DNA from 4 places in the Paenibacillus sp. Cedars genome. Region 1 is predicted to be linked to each of the others. Evidence: riboswitches for the same ligand, from Rfam matches in the RefSeq annotation. Region 1 holds a riboswitch; each other region holds the start of a gene.
What was found. A riboswitch is a leader RNA that binds a small molecule or an ion and turns the genes downstream of it on or off. The one in region 1 is predicted to bind cyclic di-AMP.

Region 1 (3,626 bases):
ATTTCTCATCATGAAAGCTGGATTCAGCTTGATGAAGCTGTCCTTCAGCGCTTGATTGACCATTTCTTTGGACATCACTTTGGTTCTCGTATTATTCATGGTAATAGGCCACCTTTTCTAATTAACGGATCGTCAGATGCTCAGCAATCGGGCCGAGCACCAGCACAGGCAGGAAAGTCAATGCGCCGATGATCAGAACCACCGCGAGGAGAATGCCGGCAAACAGCTTATTGTCTGTTCGGAACGTCCCGAGTGTCTCCGGTACCCATTGCTTCCGCATCAGTGAACCGCCGACCGCCAGCAGAGCGATCATCGAGATATAACGGCCGAACAGCATGACGAGCCCGGTTGTGATGTTCCAGAACGGCGTGTTATCTGCAAGTCCTTCAAACCCGGAACCGTTATTGGCTGCGGATGACGTGTATTCGTACAACACCTGTGAGATGCCATGGAAGCCGGCATTGGTAATGCCCGCCTGCCCGGCATCCGTCATCAGGGCAAGCGCCGTCGGAGCCAGAATGATAAATGGGTGCACCAGAATGACGATGGCGATCAGCTTCATTTCCCGCGCTTCTATTTTTCTGCCCAGAAATTCAGGCGTTCGCCCAACCATAAGCCCGGCCAGGAACACAGCCAGTATCGCATACATGAGCATATTCATCAGCCCGACGCCTTTTCCGCCAAAAACAGAGTTCAGCATCATCAGGGACAGCGGCGTAATTCCGCCAAGCGGCGTGAGTGTATCATGCATGTTGTTAACTGAACCGGTCGTAGCCGCCGTCGTCACTGTAGTAAACAGCGAGGACTGGGCGATCCCGAACCGGACTTCCTTACCTTCCATGCTGCCTTGGGATGCATCAATCCCCAGTCGGTTCAGTGCCGGATTGCCGTTTGATTCAGCGGCATAGTTCAGAGACAAGAAGCCGATGAACAAGGTCATCATCACAGAGAATATAATCCAGCCCTGCTTGCGGCTCTTGGCAAACAAACCAAATGTATACGGAAGCGCAGCCCCGAGACTCCACATGCACAGGATCTCAATCACATTGGTTAGAGGGGACGGATTCTCAAACGGATGGGACGAATTGACCCCCATATATCCGCCGCCGTTGGTACCCAGATGCTTGATCGATTCAAGAGCAGCCACCGGACCTACCGCAATTTGCTGCTCGCTTCCTTCCATCGTGGTCACGCTGAGCGCAGGCTTCAGGGTCTGAGGCACCTGCAGGGCGACCAGCACCATTGCAATGATGAAGGCCGCCGGAATGAATACCCGGATATGAGCCTTCACAAAGTCCTCGAAGAAGTTGCCGACGGTTGTCCCCTTACTGGTCACTGCCCGGATAAAAGCGATGGCCACGCACAGCCCGGTCGCCGCCGATGTAAACATCATCATCGTAATGACAGCCATCTGCGCAAAATAGGATAGCCCCGACTCTCCGCTGTAATGCTGCAGATTCGTATTGGTCATAAAGCTGATGATCGTATTGAATGACAAGGTTGATTCCATATTATCGATTCCGTTCGGGTTGAACGGCAGTACCTTTTGCAGCCGCAGAATCAGGTAGCCTGAAGCTACCAGTATGATATTCGTAATGACAAAGCTGAGAGCATACCCTTTCCAGGTCATCCCCTTGCGGTCTTTCAAGCCAATCAGTGCAAATATCGGCTTCTCTGCCCAGGAGAACCATTTATCGGTTCGGTTATCTTCATTGCGAAATACCTGATATAGATAGGTTCCGAGCGGCTTAACCAGCAGCAGCAGAACCAGAATAACGATGGCAATTTGTATAATGCCCATGACGAGTGCCTTCCTCCTTCAGCGGTTCCCCTAGAATTTTTCAGGGTGAACCAGCGCATAAATCAAATACAGAAAAATAAAGAGCGTACATACCAATAATATGATCACAGCTGATCAGCCTCCGGTTCTGAAACCACGCGTCCACACCAGGACATAAACAGCATGAACAGTCCGTAGGTCCCTCCTAATATGAGCACCATATAAAAATCCTGCATAATCCAATCCTCCACGAACCGTATTTGGCATTAAATCTGCAACTAGCTGACAATGGACGAAATCAGGAAAGATACCTGATGATGGTTCGTATGAAGCACCACATCGGCGCCCAGTCCCTTATATATCAACCGCGGATTGCTGGAGTGGGTAATGACGTAAATCGACTTTGTTGTCCATGTCCGGCAAATCCGCAAATAGCGGCAGCACAGATTCAAGCTGCTTTCGAACAGAAACACCTTGCTGACGGGAAACTCGGGAATGATCCAGGTTGACTCGTCTCTGGTATCAATCAGAATAATGTCTTTGCAGCCCAGTTCCATCATCCTCTCCTGCTCGGCCCGATTGTTGGCTATAGCTGCAAACGAAATGTGTTTGTACATCAACTGGCGGATAAATTCCTCCCCGGCCTTATTCGGGGCGGATACCAAGATGAAATCCTGCGGTTTCTCCATGTGTTTCTCCTCCTAAGTTTCAGAAAGAGAAGGCAACAAAAAGAAGCCTGCGGGAGGAGAAGAACTCTTCCCGCAGGCTTCTTATTCATCCACGGTGAAATACACCGTGGCTAAAGTCCACGACAATCGTTGCCTCTCTCGATACGCTTACGAGGTTAGCTGACGGATTCGGGCGTGAGAGTCGCCCTACCCATAGACCGTTATCTTGTCTATGGGATTCACCCCTGAGAGATCAAGTTCATCTCCCGACTGGTTCCCCCGTTCCTTTTCCATTCAAGGACTCAGCGAAAATTGAAAACGAGTAGCATGTTATTCAATTAGCTATTGACTTATATTCCAAGCCTGGCAGAACTGTACAGCCGTCAGAGTCAAGCCGTGAGAGTCGCTTGACCCTGAGCCTCTGGAAGACCCATGGTGCCTTCGCCGAGGTTCTCATTCATAAAGGAGCACCGCAGCTCTCACACTGCCTTGTATCCTTATGAATCTTATCGACCGGCTGCCGCTGTGCCCTGCTCTTGGAATCATCCGTCAATTCATAGTTCGTATCATACGTCCGGCCGTGCGGGATGTAAATGAGCTCAGAAACACGTGTGGCTGAATGTGGAACAAGATCTAACCAGTATATCTTCATTATCTCTCGAATACTGCTCCATACTATGTATTTCTCTTGTTTTCTCGAATTTATCGCAATCCATCGAGATACTGAGATTTTGCCATGATAATAGATGACAATACCAAATGTACACGTTTTCTTTTACGGATTTCATCGATTTTCGGAATGTATGCGTCAAATACGGTCATTTACTTTTGGCTGCCTCCGGCGTATGATTCATCCATCTATTCGCAACACACGTTATACGCTGAGCTCCCGACAGATCGGGAGACGGGGGAACCAATATCACCGATAGGACTTCTGTTGGTGAATGGGGTGAATCCGCGATGCCTGACCAGGCATTGTGGTAGGGCGCTCTCAAGCCCGAATCCGACAGCTAACCTCGTAGGCGTATTGAGAGAGAACACGATCCAGCCAAGCTAAAGCGGCCGCTTCATCGGCTGCTAACCGGAAAAAGGCCTGGAGAGCGGGGTTTCTCTGCTCACCAGGCCTTTTTGTCTTGCATATAACATCTTATAAGGGAGCGTAGATCATGACGAAACTC
Region 2 (3,626 bases), 370 kb from region 1:
AATTAAATACCGCAATCAAACCAGCCATTGGTGTATCTTATAAAACAGGTGGAACCACAACAAATGGTTTTGACTGCTCCGGCTTCACCACCTATGTTTACAAGAAGCTTGGTCTCAGCCTGCCACGAACATCTACCGCTCAATACAAGGTAGGTACGGCAGTATCCAAGAGCAATTTGAAAGCTGGCGATCTCGTGTTCTTTAACACATCCGGTAAAGGTGTATCTCATGTGGGTATTTATGTTGGGGGTGGAAAGTTCGCTCATTCCTCATCTTCTCGCGGTGTCATTGTCAGTCCGCTAAGCCAAAGCTATTACGCACAGCGCTATGTGGGCGCTAAGCGAGTGATGAGTCAAAGCACGTACAAGTCTGTAGCTGTAAACTACAACTAATTGGAACTTTATTGATTTATCCTTATAAGAGAGCCCTGGAGTTTTGAGATTGTGCCGATCTCACCCAGCGGCTTTTTTCTTTTGTTCACTGTGTATACCTCTATAACGTTTGGGACAACGAAAAAGTTCCCTCTTTTCAAAAAAAATATAAATTTATTAATTCAGAAACAACTTCATCAGCATTATTGGCAGCCCTTCATAAAGATCCTTACCTTTTATATACCCTTCCCGGCCTTCATTAAACGCATATTGGAAAATAATTGATTATACCTGACACTTCGACAGCTGATGCTATTGAATAATAGCGAAAATCATCAAGAAATAATTGCCAAGCTTGTTTGCTGTCTGATAGAATGGGTACAGTAACAACTTTGTCATTAATGTAAGTGCTTTAATACATAGATTACGATTGCCGAATTCCCATGGATATGGGAAGCGGGGGAACCATTTACGGGTGAATTGATCTTGCTGTCAAGGGATCATAGGGGACCTTCAACCGAACCCTCAAGCTAACCTCGCAGGCAGCGGAAGGAGCTCTTCATGCTGAAGAAGACGTTATCAGCGGCAGCCCTGAGTATTACGTTACTGTTCACTTCAGGCATTGGCAGCGTGTTTGCCGATAGTGCGCTGGACCAGGAAATTGATAAGGTATTGGGTACAAGATATAGTTATGGAGGTACAACCACGAGCGGATTTGACTGCTCCGGTTTTACCATGTATGTGTATGCCAAACTCGGCCTGAAGCTCCCGCATCAATCCGGCTCTCAATTCGATATGGGGACAAGCATAACCCGCAAAGATCTGCGGGCTGGCGATTTGGTGTTCTTCAATACAACGGGGAGCGGTATATCCCATGTTGGCATTTATGTAGGCGATGGCAAGTTCGCCCATGCCTCGTCGAATCGAGGTGTCGTCATCAACCGACTTGCTGAGGATTACTATGATCAGCGTTACGTCGGTGCCAAACGCATCATGAGTGATGATAAGTATGAACAATCGGCCGATACATCATCTTAGATGATAGAGGCTGACGATCCAGTGCACAGACCTACTGCCCGTTAAAGGAGAGCTCGCCTCTCTTTGACGGGCTTTTTCATGCAGCTCGCTCCCTTATATAAAGGGTACATGGATAATATACGAATGGAGGAAACTACCAATGGATGTTACCCCTATTTCATTTCGCGCCGTCATCATGCGTGAGGAACACGCTGAAGAAATATGCACCTGGTCCTATCCCCATCCTTACGATATCTATGGCTTCCTTCCTTGGGAGCAGATGAAGGGGCTCGAGGTGGAATTTGGCGATCCGATCATACGCCAGCAGCAATATATCTCGATTCTGGATGACCAGGATTCTCTGTGGGGGTTTGCCCAGCTGTTTCCCATGCACGAAGTGACACGGATCGGGCTTGGCATGCGGCCTGATTGGTGCGGGCGTGGAATGGGTAAACGATTTATGCAGACCATAACGCAGGAGGCCAGGCGCAGGAGGCCTACGGATGAGATTGATCTGGAAGTAATGACCTGGAATGAGCGTGCGATCCGTGCTTATGAAGGGGCGGGATTTCGCATCACCGATACGTATGAGCGGCTTACTCCGCAGGGAAAAGGCATTTTCCACTGTATGGTGTATGAGCCTCCAGCAAATGAGGAATAGTAATTCTGTCTATATGAAAAAGCACAAATTTGTGTATTTTTTATGAAGCCTCTTTGGATCGTTGCTTTTTTTGTCACAACTGGCTATGCTGTCTAGGGATGTTGGTTTATAATGGAGACAAGTGCAAAAGTGCAGTATACATAGAAGGGACGAAATGACGATGCAAAAATGGATCATGAGCGGATTGTTCTTCGTCGCATGTGCGTTGGCTATCGCGCTGATGTTTACGCTCCCGGGTAAGGAACAGGTAGCCCAGGAAGAGAAGCCGACCATGCCGGAAGTGACTCTCGATGCTGCCGCAGCGGAAGCAACACTGAAAGCAAGCTGCATTAGCTGTCACGGTGACCAGCTTCAAGGCGGCGCTGGACCAGCTCTGAATCAGGTAGGCGGACATATGGATGCGGATGCCATCTTCAACGTTGTAACCAAAGGTCGTAAAGGAATGCCTTCCTTTAAAGATCAGCTGAAGCCTGAAGAAATCGCAAACATCGCGCTGTACCTTGCTGAGAAAAAATAAAATCAGCTTACACGCAAAACACGCTTGATATCCGGAGAACCTACCGGTGCAAGCGTGTTTTTACATTAATTGGGGCCTATGGCGATTCTAACATCCTCATTGTCTCCCGCTTCAATTACTCCGCCTTGCTGTCCTTGGAACGACTCTTCTCGTAGGCCTCGTTAAATTGCTGCGCTTCCTTAATATCCACAGCCGTAATGCCGCCGTCATCCCATGAAGTAAGACGCAGCGTAACAACTTTATAATCTATGGTGATGTAGGGGTGATGTCCGAAAGCTTCCGAAATAGCTGCCACTTCATCAACAAAAGCGATTCCCTTCATGAAGGAGGAAAAGGTATACTTTCGTACAATCCATCTCCCTTGCTCAAACTCCCAACCCTCAAGCTTTTCCAGATGAGCTTCTACTTCTTGCTGCGTATAAAGCATCTTTTATCTTCCTCCCCGAAAAAAACCTATCGTAAAGCCGACTGACACATTGTATTGGCATTCTGTCATCTATTCTATTCTGCCCTGTATCTGTTCATAACTGACGTGATTATACAAGAGCTACAAAGGCCAGTTCTTCTTCACCAATCAAAATATGTATTCGATGGTTGGTCTGGTCATGCATGACAACGCCGCTGCCCACGCTAATAACCGGTTCGGTACCCAAAGCGTAGAACAAATCCTCTGCCAGCGCCTCATGAACCTCCGTTTTCTCGGCCTCGCCCAGATTGTTCCATTCCTCCGCTTCCATTTCAAAGAAGACATAGCTGTCGGAAATTCTCCCAACTGCTTCCGTTAATTCTGCCAGAATTTCGCCGTAATCTCTTCCGTGCTTAACGCCCATCTCGATCACTCCTTTCCTTGCCGTACTTAGCCTCGTTTCCCTTCCTTCCATTATACCGGAAATTACAACTAAAAAAAAAAGCCCGACCTGACGATAAATAGGATAACGCCCCACAAAAGGCGCCCGGTTCTCCATGAGAGCCGCTCTGACGAATGGATTCGTTATTTTATTTCTCACGGATGAGGTGTGGTATGGAAATTTCAACAATTATAGGCTTAATCATCGGTATC
Region 3 (3,626 bases), 3.0 Mb from region 1:
CGGCTCGGACAAATATTGAATACCCTCCGCCACCATGCAGCGGCAGCGCGCGCAAGTCCCTCTTTTGCAAAAGGAGTTCCAATCCACGTCATTCCGCTCCGCAAGATCCAGCACGGTCATACCAAGAACAGGCGCCACATTACGCTGAATCTCTCGTCCCGTAAGCTCGATAATCAGATCCGGTACAGCCTCAATCGGTTCTCCTTCCGTACTCAACGATGTATCTCCGCGTTCACTACCCTTTTTATTCTTCCAGAATTTAAACACGCCGTTGTCCCCCTATGCATGTAATCATCAGGTTATGTATGAATTCCTGTATTTATTATACTTGAAAGTTTAAAAAATCAACATGCCTGCTCTTATCTATTCTATGACATCATGTAATTGGAACTCTATGAAAATTTTGCTATAATTGCATATGCTAGATTACCATTCCATGCAAGGCCAATCTACTATTATATGATGAGTTGGAGGAATACGGAGTATGTTACATAAACATGTAGGAAAAACAGCGGCCGCCACCGTTCTGGCCCTATCCTTGCTGGGTGCGGCCACGAATATCAGTAATGCCGCCGCAGCACCGGCTATTGCGGTCATGCTGGATGATGTTCCACTGAAATTTGATGCTGCTCCGAGGATAGACAACGGTGTCACTTATGTTCCATTCCGGACCGTTGGCGAAGCGCTCGGAATTGAGATCACCTGGAACAGCAAGACGCAAACGGTGAAAGCGATCGGCAGCCTGAAGGGGCAAGCAACGGAGGTATTGCTGCAGGTGGGCAGTAAAACTGCAACCGTGAACGGGAAAAAAGTTACGCTCGCGGCACCACCGGTACAGCGGGAAGGGCGCGTGCTGATTCCGCTCAGCTCGTTCAGCAGCCAATTCGGTGTCGACGTGGGCTGGAACCAGGCTACGCGTACGGTTTCCCTGACATCTCCGCAGCGGGAGATGCATTTGAGAGCCTTCTATGCTCTAGAATCCTATCAGGAACGCGATATAATACCTTCCATGAACTCAGTCGCTTTCGGGTGGAGCCGCATCGACCGCGAAGGTCAATTTACGCTTGAGGGTAAAGAGTACCGCTTGCCTGCATCTGCCGGTGATGTAACGCCACAATCCATTGTGGCGGATGCAGCGGATCAGAACATTAAACCTCATCTTATGGTTTATGCTTTGGATGGTAATGGTGAACTGACCAAGGTTCTGAGTGACAGCACCCTTCGGCAGAAATCGATTGAGGGCATAACGACAGCCGTTACGGACAACGCCTTCGGCGGAGTTGTTCTCGATTTTGAAGGGCTCGGTTTTAAATTGAATGCAGGGCAGCAGCAGAAGCTGCTTAACGATTATGTCAAACAGCTGAAGGCTTCTTTACCGAAGGACATCTCCCTGTCATTGGCCGTGCCGCCATTGAACAGTGCCTATAAAGGCTATGATTACAAGACTCTTGCCTCCATAGCAGATGATCTCATCATTATGGCTTATCAGTACAACCCGGTCGGCACCAAATCGCAGGTACCCGAGCCTAACAGTCTTGTAGATCAGGCGATTCAGCTTGCACTCCAAGCGGGTGTTCCTAAGCAAAAGCTCCTGCTCGGCATCAGCTTAAGCAGTGAAACTCCGTCTTCCGTAGATGATAAGCTGGGTCTCGCCAAGCGCTATGATCTAAAGGGAGCCGCCTTCTGGCGTCTGGGACTATTCCGGACTTATAATAATCAGATGGAAGGCGCTGTGAATGCTTCTGTTGTAAAGGAATAAAGTGATCAGGTCTAGCATCCCTCAATAAAAGAAAGCCTGACAAAGATGGATCTTTGTCAGGCTTTCTTAATATGTATTATACTTCCCGAAAAACTGCGTCTCTCAATTAGCTTGGACTGCCTACCAGTTTCGCATAGTTTTCTTGACTCAGTACACGACGCGCCGTTACATAACGCGGCTCATAATAAGAATCGCTAAGCTTGCTGATTCTTACACCCTTGCTGCTGGAAGCATGCGCAAATTGACCTTCGCCAATGTAAACTCCTGCATGCGAAATTCCGCTGCCGCTTGTATTGAAGAACACCAGATCTCCAACCCGCAGGTCTTCGCGATCCACATAAACCCCGGCTTTAGCCTGGCTTTGGGATGTGCGTGGAAGATCTATATCAAAATTTCTAAACATGTACAGTATAAATCCGGAGCAATCAAATCCACTGGTGGTCGTTCCGCCCCATTTATATGGGGTTCCTACCAATTGTTTCACTTGATGCTGAAAGTTCGGTTGTTGATCAGCAAATGCTGTTACGGCACCTGAAGAAAAAATAATTGCAGACCCAAGCAATGTGATGACAAATTTCTTCAAAATATGTTCTCTCCTTCGATGCCTACGGAGTTAGCTAAGGGTTCGGTTGAAGGTTCCCTATACTCTCTTTAGTACAAGAATAATTCACCCAAGACGGTTCCCCCGTTTTCACAAACGAAATTCGGCAAAAATTCATTAACATTTTGTAACTTCTCTTAATATAGTATACAAGCAAGGATGCTGTCAATAATATCCTAAGAATCTATCGTTTTATGTTACCCGCTGTCGGAATAATCGAATTTCGCAGCTTGATTTCTGTTAACAATCTCACATAGTCATGACAATTATGTAACTCTAGCGTATTCCTCTTACTCCATTTTCTTAAAACGTTTAGCAACTTTTTACAGGATCCTGCGTTTAACTATATCAGAAAAGAAATCATAGAGGTGATCCATTACGAATGAGTCAAATCACAATGGCTGAAGCTTTAGCCGTACGGGCAGCAATTCATCGTCTTATGAGCCAGCTGGCGTCGGAGCGACTGAATAACAGCAGTACGATCATTGAAAAAGGAGAAACGGCTGAGTATCCCGCGCGGAGTGTAGATGTCATTACGGAAGAGATTGAAGCGGCGGCGGCGGATTTCAGAAAACTGGATTTGCTGATGGCCCTCTCCAACACAACGCAGACGATCTCCTGGAATGGTTCCGACATAACGATCATGGAAGCAATCGAGCTGGCGAAACACATTCGCGGTGATATCGGACAGCTTGCACACCTCGGCTCTCGCAAGAAGCTTGAGCGTCAAAGCAGCCGGGGAAGCGGAGACAACGCCACGACGCTGTTCAACGTCGCTCTATATGATCCTGAAGCTTATCAGGCGGCAGCGCGCAAGAAGGAACGCGAGGTAACCAAACTCTCGTCACTGATAGAACATGCCAATCATAACGCCATGATATCGTTTGACGCATCGAAGTATATGGGGTAACGGCAGCCGCCGGCTCCAAGCCTACAGGTATTCCTCACGTGCGGGTTTGGAGCCGGCGGTTACCGCCGGCGGGCGGGAAAGTGCGGGCAACCGCTTGTTTGTCGGATACAAACAAACCATAAGAAAACCAAAAAGTCGAATCCTATGCACAAACGGATGGCGGTTTACGGTTCACACTTATCACTCATTACATGTGACGGACTCCCCAATAGCAAAAAAAAGATCGCCCCGTTTCCCGCTTCCCTGATACATAATGAAAGCCGCCCTTCTATGAACTGCACCCCATTTGTTAGACATATCTAACAGTTGGAGGTGCAGTTTTTTATGACTAAATTTACGAAGGATAGCAAATTGGC
Region 4 (3,626 bases), 1.5 Mb from region 1:
ATTTTGATACCAAACAGCCGGTATACGGCTTCCTCCGATATGCCTGCAAACCAGGCCATCAAAGGGAACAGCCATGGATACAGCATATTGTATGGCGATTGCGTGGCATCGGTTGTGGACCATGTATTCAAGGTAAGGCCAAGAACAATAAAGATCACAGATTGAACCCCGAGCAGAATGAACGCCCACATATACCCCAGCTTCATGCTATCCAGCACATAACGTCCATACCCGGCTTCCTTGGCCCGCGGCCATGGGTTGAGGCCGTCTTCTTTTTGCCACAGCCCGTTGCCTCCGACCAAGGAGAAGTAGAGCAGCGCGGAGAAGATAAGCGAATAAACCGCATAGAATATCATCATGCCGAGAATGCCGGTGGAAGACATGCCCTCGGATTTGAACACGGGTACCAGATTGTACGTATTCAGCATTTGAATAACGAATAGCAGCGCCGATAGGAACAAGCCGCGTTTAAACGAGGTGTAGGCTCTGGTCTTCACGCTGTACACAATGGCAAGTATGCCAAGAATCAGGGTAAACAAACCGTAACCCGCCAGCGTTAGCAGTGTTGCATCTTGAGTCTGCTTGTTTACATAAGCGGAATGCGCAGCCGGAATCGAGAAGGATGGCTCATAGGAGCGTAATTTCCCGTGCTCGAAGGTGAAGCGCAGCTCCAGCACGGAATCGCCGATCTTGGTTTCCGGATCCACGTATTTCAGCCGGGGTTCTCCTTCCCGCGTAACCAGCTTCAGATGCGAAATATCGTAGCCTGCACGCTTGAGCCAAGGCTCGGCAAGCTGCTGCTTATCGGCCAAAGTCATGCCGTCCTCTACGACAAGGAGCATTTGTTTCTGCACTTTACCCTTGTTCAGTTCAATCCGGTCATAACTGGAGCGGGCAAAATCATACGAGAACCCGACGATGCCGGAATTCTGCATATGCACGTCCACATTGAGGGCATCGCCTCCCGGCTCGCTGAAGCGAACGCGGTATACGTCATAGGGATATTTGGCCTCAAAGGTTTTGTTGTACTCCGAGAGTTTCTTTTCCCTCGCTAAATATCCGTAAAGCTCCGATTTGGATTGATATGTAATCAATGTCTCCTCAGCTTCCGCAGCGGAGAACTGCAAGTGCTCCTGTGCGAACCTGGAAGCGGCTTGCTGGGCTTGTGCTTTGGATATAATATCCGGAGTGGCCATCTCGGTAGAATCCGTATTGGCTGATGGAAATACCTGAAATAACAGGAACAAAATCAGGCCAACTGCGGCAGGCGCGATGAGCTGCTTCAAGTTGGGCTTCAGCCTCAAAGGCTCTCTTGCACGATTCATGAATTTCCTCCTCTGGAAAGTTGATACTCCACTGGGTATTAGAGCTGCCTGATGAAGAACGCATAGAGCCAATATAACATAGATATGAAAGGGATAAGCAGCTTATCCCAATTTGGTAATAATGAAATAAAACGATGAAAATGAATGAAAGGTTTCGAAAATGTTAGAGAACCATACGCTTGTATTCTTGAATATGCCCAATTCGAGCTCTTTTAAAGACTTTTTGGGTGAAAAACGGCGTTGGGTTACGTACCGGATTGGGTTATAATCACATCATGCTTCAAGGAACCGAATATTCCAGCCGAATTTCGTACTGAAAATGGGGGAACCATGTAATTGGGGTGAATTTCATTATTCTATAGAATAATGAATAGGGCGACCTGTGGAAATGCCCGAATCCGTCAGCTAACCTCGTAGGCTGCAGCACAGGAACCAGACCGTAAGGGGCACTGCGTTTTCCAGTGTCTTTTTTCTTTGACTTTTTTTAAGAAGGTGACGGATTGAACTCCAAATTAAAATGGCTCAGGTTGTCCCCGCCGCAGATTCTGGTGCTTGGTTTTGCGGCCATTATCTTCATCGGGGCTGCATTGTTAATGCTGCCGATTTCCAGTAGAACCGGCGAGCCGCTTGGATTTATTGATGCATTGTTCACTTCGACATCAGCAACGTGCGTAACGGGTCTGGTTGTGGTGGATACAGGGACAACATTCAGTTCTTTCGGTCAGATCGTGATCATGCTGCTGATTCAGATTGGCGGGCTCGGCTTCATGACGATGGCTACTTTGTTTGCCCTGGTCCTCAAACGGCGAATTTCCCTCAAGGATCGTCTTGTCCTGCAGGAGGCGATGAATCAATCCTCGATGGAAGGCATCGTAAGGCTGATTCGCAGAGTATTGTTATACTCACTCGTGATTGAGGCTTGTGGCGCTGTACTGCTGTCTATCCGGTGGGCGTTTGATATGCCGATCGGAAAAGCGATATATTACGGTGTTTTTCATGCGGTGACCATGTTCAACAATGCCGGTTTCGATTTGTTTGGCGATTTTCGAAGCTTGACCGGGTATGTATACGATCCGGTGGTAAACGTGGTCGTGATGTTTTTGATTGTTTCAGGCGGTATTGGCTTCATTGTATTGTCTGATCTGATTGACTTTCGGAAACAGCGGAGACTGTCATTGCATTCCAAGGTGGTGCTCTCTATGACAGGAGCGCTGCTGCTGCTCGGATTTATCGTTATTCTCATATTTGAATTCACCAATCCGCGAACGCTCGGCTCCCTCAATTGGGGCGGGAAGTTCTTAGGAGCGTTGTTCCAATCTGTAACGCCGCGCACAGCGGGTGCGAATACTATAGATATTACGGGCCTAAGGCAGGCCACACAGTTTTTCATCGTGATTCTCATGTTTATCGGCGCATCTCCCGGATCAACCGGGGGCGGTATCAAAACAACGACGTTTACCATAATGGTTGGTGCGGTCATCGCCATGATGCGGGGACGCGACGACATCGTCATGTTCCGTTATCGGCTTGCACAGGAGCGGGTACTGAAGGCGTTAACCATCGCACTTCTCGCCTTGCTGCTCGTTCTTGCGGTCTCCATGATTCTGTCCACGACAGAGGAAGGGGAGTTCCTGGAAATCCTGTTCGAAACAACGTCCGCGTTCGGTACGGTGGGGCTCTCGATGGGCTTAACGCCTGATCTGACCGTGTTCGGCAAAATATTGATCAGTATTACGATGTTTGCAGGACGATTGGGTCCGCTGACACTTGCTTATGCACTAGGGCCGAAAAAGGGTAAAGAATTATATCGTCATCCGGAAGGCAAAATGATTATTGGATAAGGAGTATAGGAGAGACATGAAACCAAAGCAATTTGCAATTATCGGTTTAGGACGATTTGGCTCCAGCCTGGCGCTTGAACTGATGGAACAGGGATATGAGGTGCTCGGCATCGACCGGAACGAAGAGGTTGTCGAGGATATGAGCGAGCTGCTAACACATACGGTGGTCGCGGATGCTACAGATGAAGAGGTGCTTAAATCACTCGGGATCCGCAACTTCGATTGTGGGATTGTTGCAATCGGGAATGATATCCAGATGAGTATTTTATCCGCCATCTTGTTGAAAGAGCTTGGTGTTACCACGGTAGTGGCCAAGGCGATTTCGGTCCTGCATGGCCGGGCTCTGGAGAAGCTGGGCGTGGACCGGGTCATCTTTCCGGAGCGGGATATGGGCATTCGGGTAGCTCACCAGCTCGTTACGCCGAACCTGCTTGATTATATCGAATTATCCAAGGACTAT

Region 2: another riboswitch for cyclic di-AMP. It lies ahead of B9D94_RS28005 (C40 family peptidase); the one in region 1 lies ahead of B9D94_RS26455 (hypothetical protein).
Region 3: another riboswitch for cyclic di-AMP. It lies ahead of B9D94_RS11245 (C40 family peptidase); the one in region 1 lies ahead of B9D94_RS26455 (hypothetical protein).
Region 4: another riboswitch for cyclic di-AMP. It lies ahead of B9D94_RS04110 (TrkH family potassium uptake protein); the one in region 1 lies ahead of B9D94_RS26455 (hypothetical protein).

Annotation. Positions count from the first base shown of each region.
Region 1 covers NZ_CP020866.1:5,439,716-5,443,341, forward strand. The annotation lists gene kdpB (potassium-transporting ATPase subunit KdpB) at 1-99, opposite strand, end outside; gene kdpA (potassium-transporting ATPase subunit KdpA) at 122-1,801, opposite strand; gene B9D94_RS31985 (potassium-transporting ATPase subunit F) at 1,832-1,909, opposite strand; gene B9D94_RS26455 (hypothetical protein) at 2,059-2,469, opposite strand; cyclic di-AMP (ydaO/yuaA leader) riboswitch at 2,598-2,766, opposite strand; cyclic di-AMP (ydaO/yuaA leader) riboswitch at 3,318-3,489, shown strand; gene B9D94_RS26460 (hypothetical protein) at 3,615-3,626, shown strand, end outside.
Region 2 covers NZ_CP020866.1:5,808,524-5,812,149, forward strand. The annotation lists gene B9D94_RS28000 (C40 family peptidase) at 1-392, shown strand, start outside; cyclic di-AMP (ydaO/yuaA leader) riboswitch at 793-931, shown strand; gene B9D94_RS28005 (C40 family peptidase) at 936-1,409, shown strand; gene B9D94_RS28010 (GNAT family N-acetyltransferase) at 1,549-2,049, shown strand; gene B9D94_RS28015 (c-type cytochrome) at 2,210-2,566, shown strand; gene B9D94_RS28020 (4a-hydroxytetrahydrobiopterin dehydratase) at 2,682-2,993, opposite strand; gene B9D94_RS28025 (hypothetical protein) at 3,103-3,396, opposite strand; gene motA (flagellar motor stator protein MotA) at 3,588-3,626, shown strand, end outside.
Region 3 covers NZ_CP020866.1:2,045,952-2,049,577, reverse strand. The annotation lists gene B9D94_RS11255 (2Fe-2S iron-sulfur cluster-binding protein) at 1-267, opposite strand, end outside; gene B9D94_RS11250 (stalk domain-containing protein) at 485-1,759, shown strand; gene B9D94_RS11245 (C40 family peptidase) at 1,866-2,342, opposite strand; cyclic di-AMP (ydaO/yuaA leader) riboswitch at 2,346-2,479, opposite strand; gene B9D94_RS11240 (hypothetical protein) at 2,743-3,270, shown strand; one part of gene B9D94_RS11235 (IS3 family transposase) at 3,595-3,626, shown strand, end outside.
Region 4 covers NZ_CP020866.1:535,920-539,545, forward strand. The annotation lists gene B9D94_RS04105 (CPBP family intramembrane glutamic endopeptidase) at 1-1,325, opposite strand, end outside; cyclic di-AMP (ydaO/yuaA leader) riboswitch at 1,615-1,760, shown strand; gene B9D94_RS04110 (TrkH family potassium uptake protein) at 1,826-3,166, shown strand; gene B9D94_RS04115 (potassium channel family protein) at 3,183-3,626, shown strand, end outside.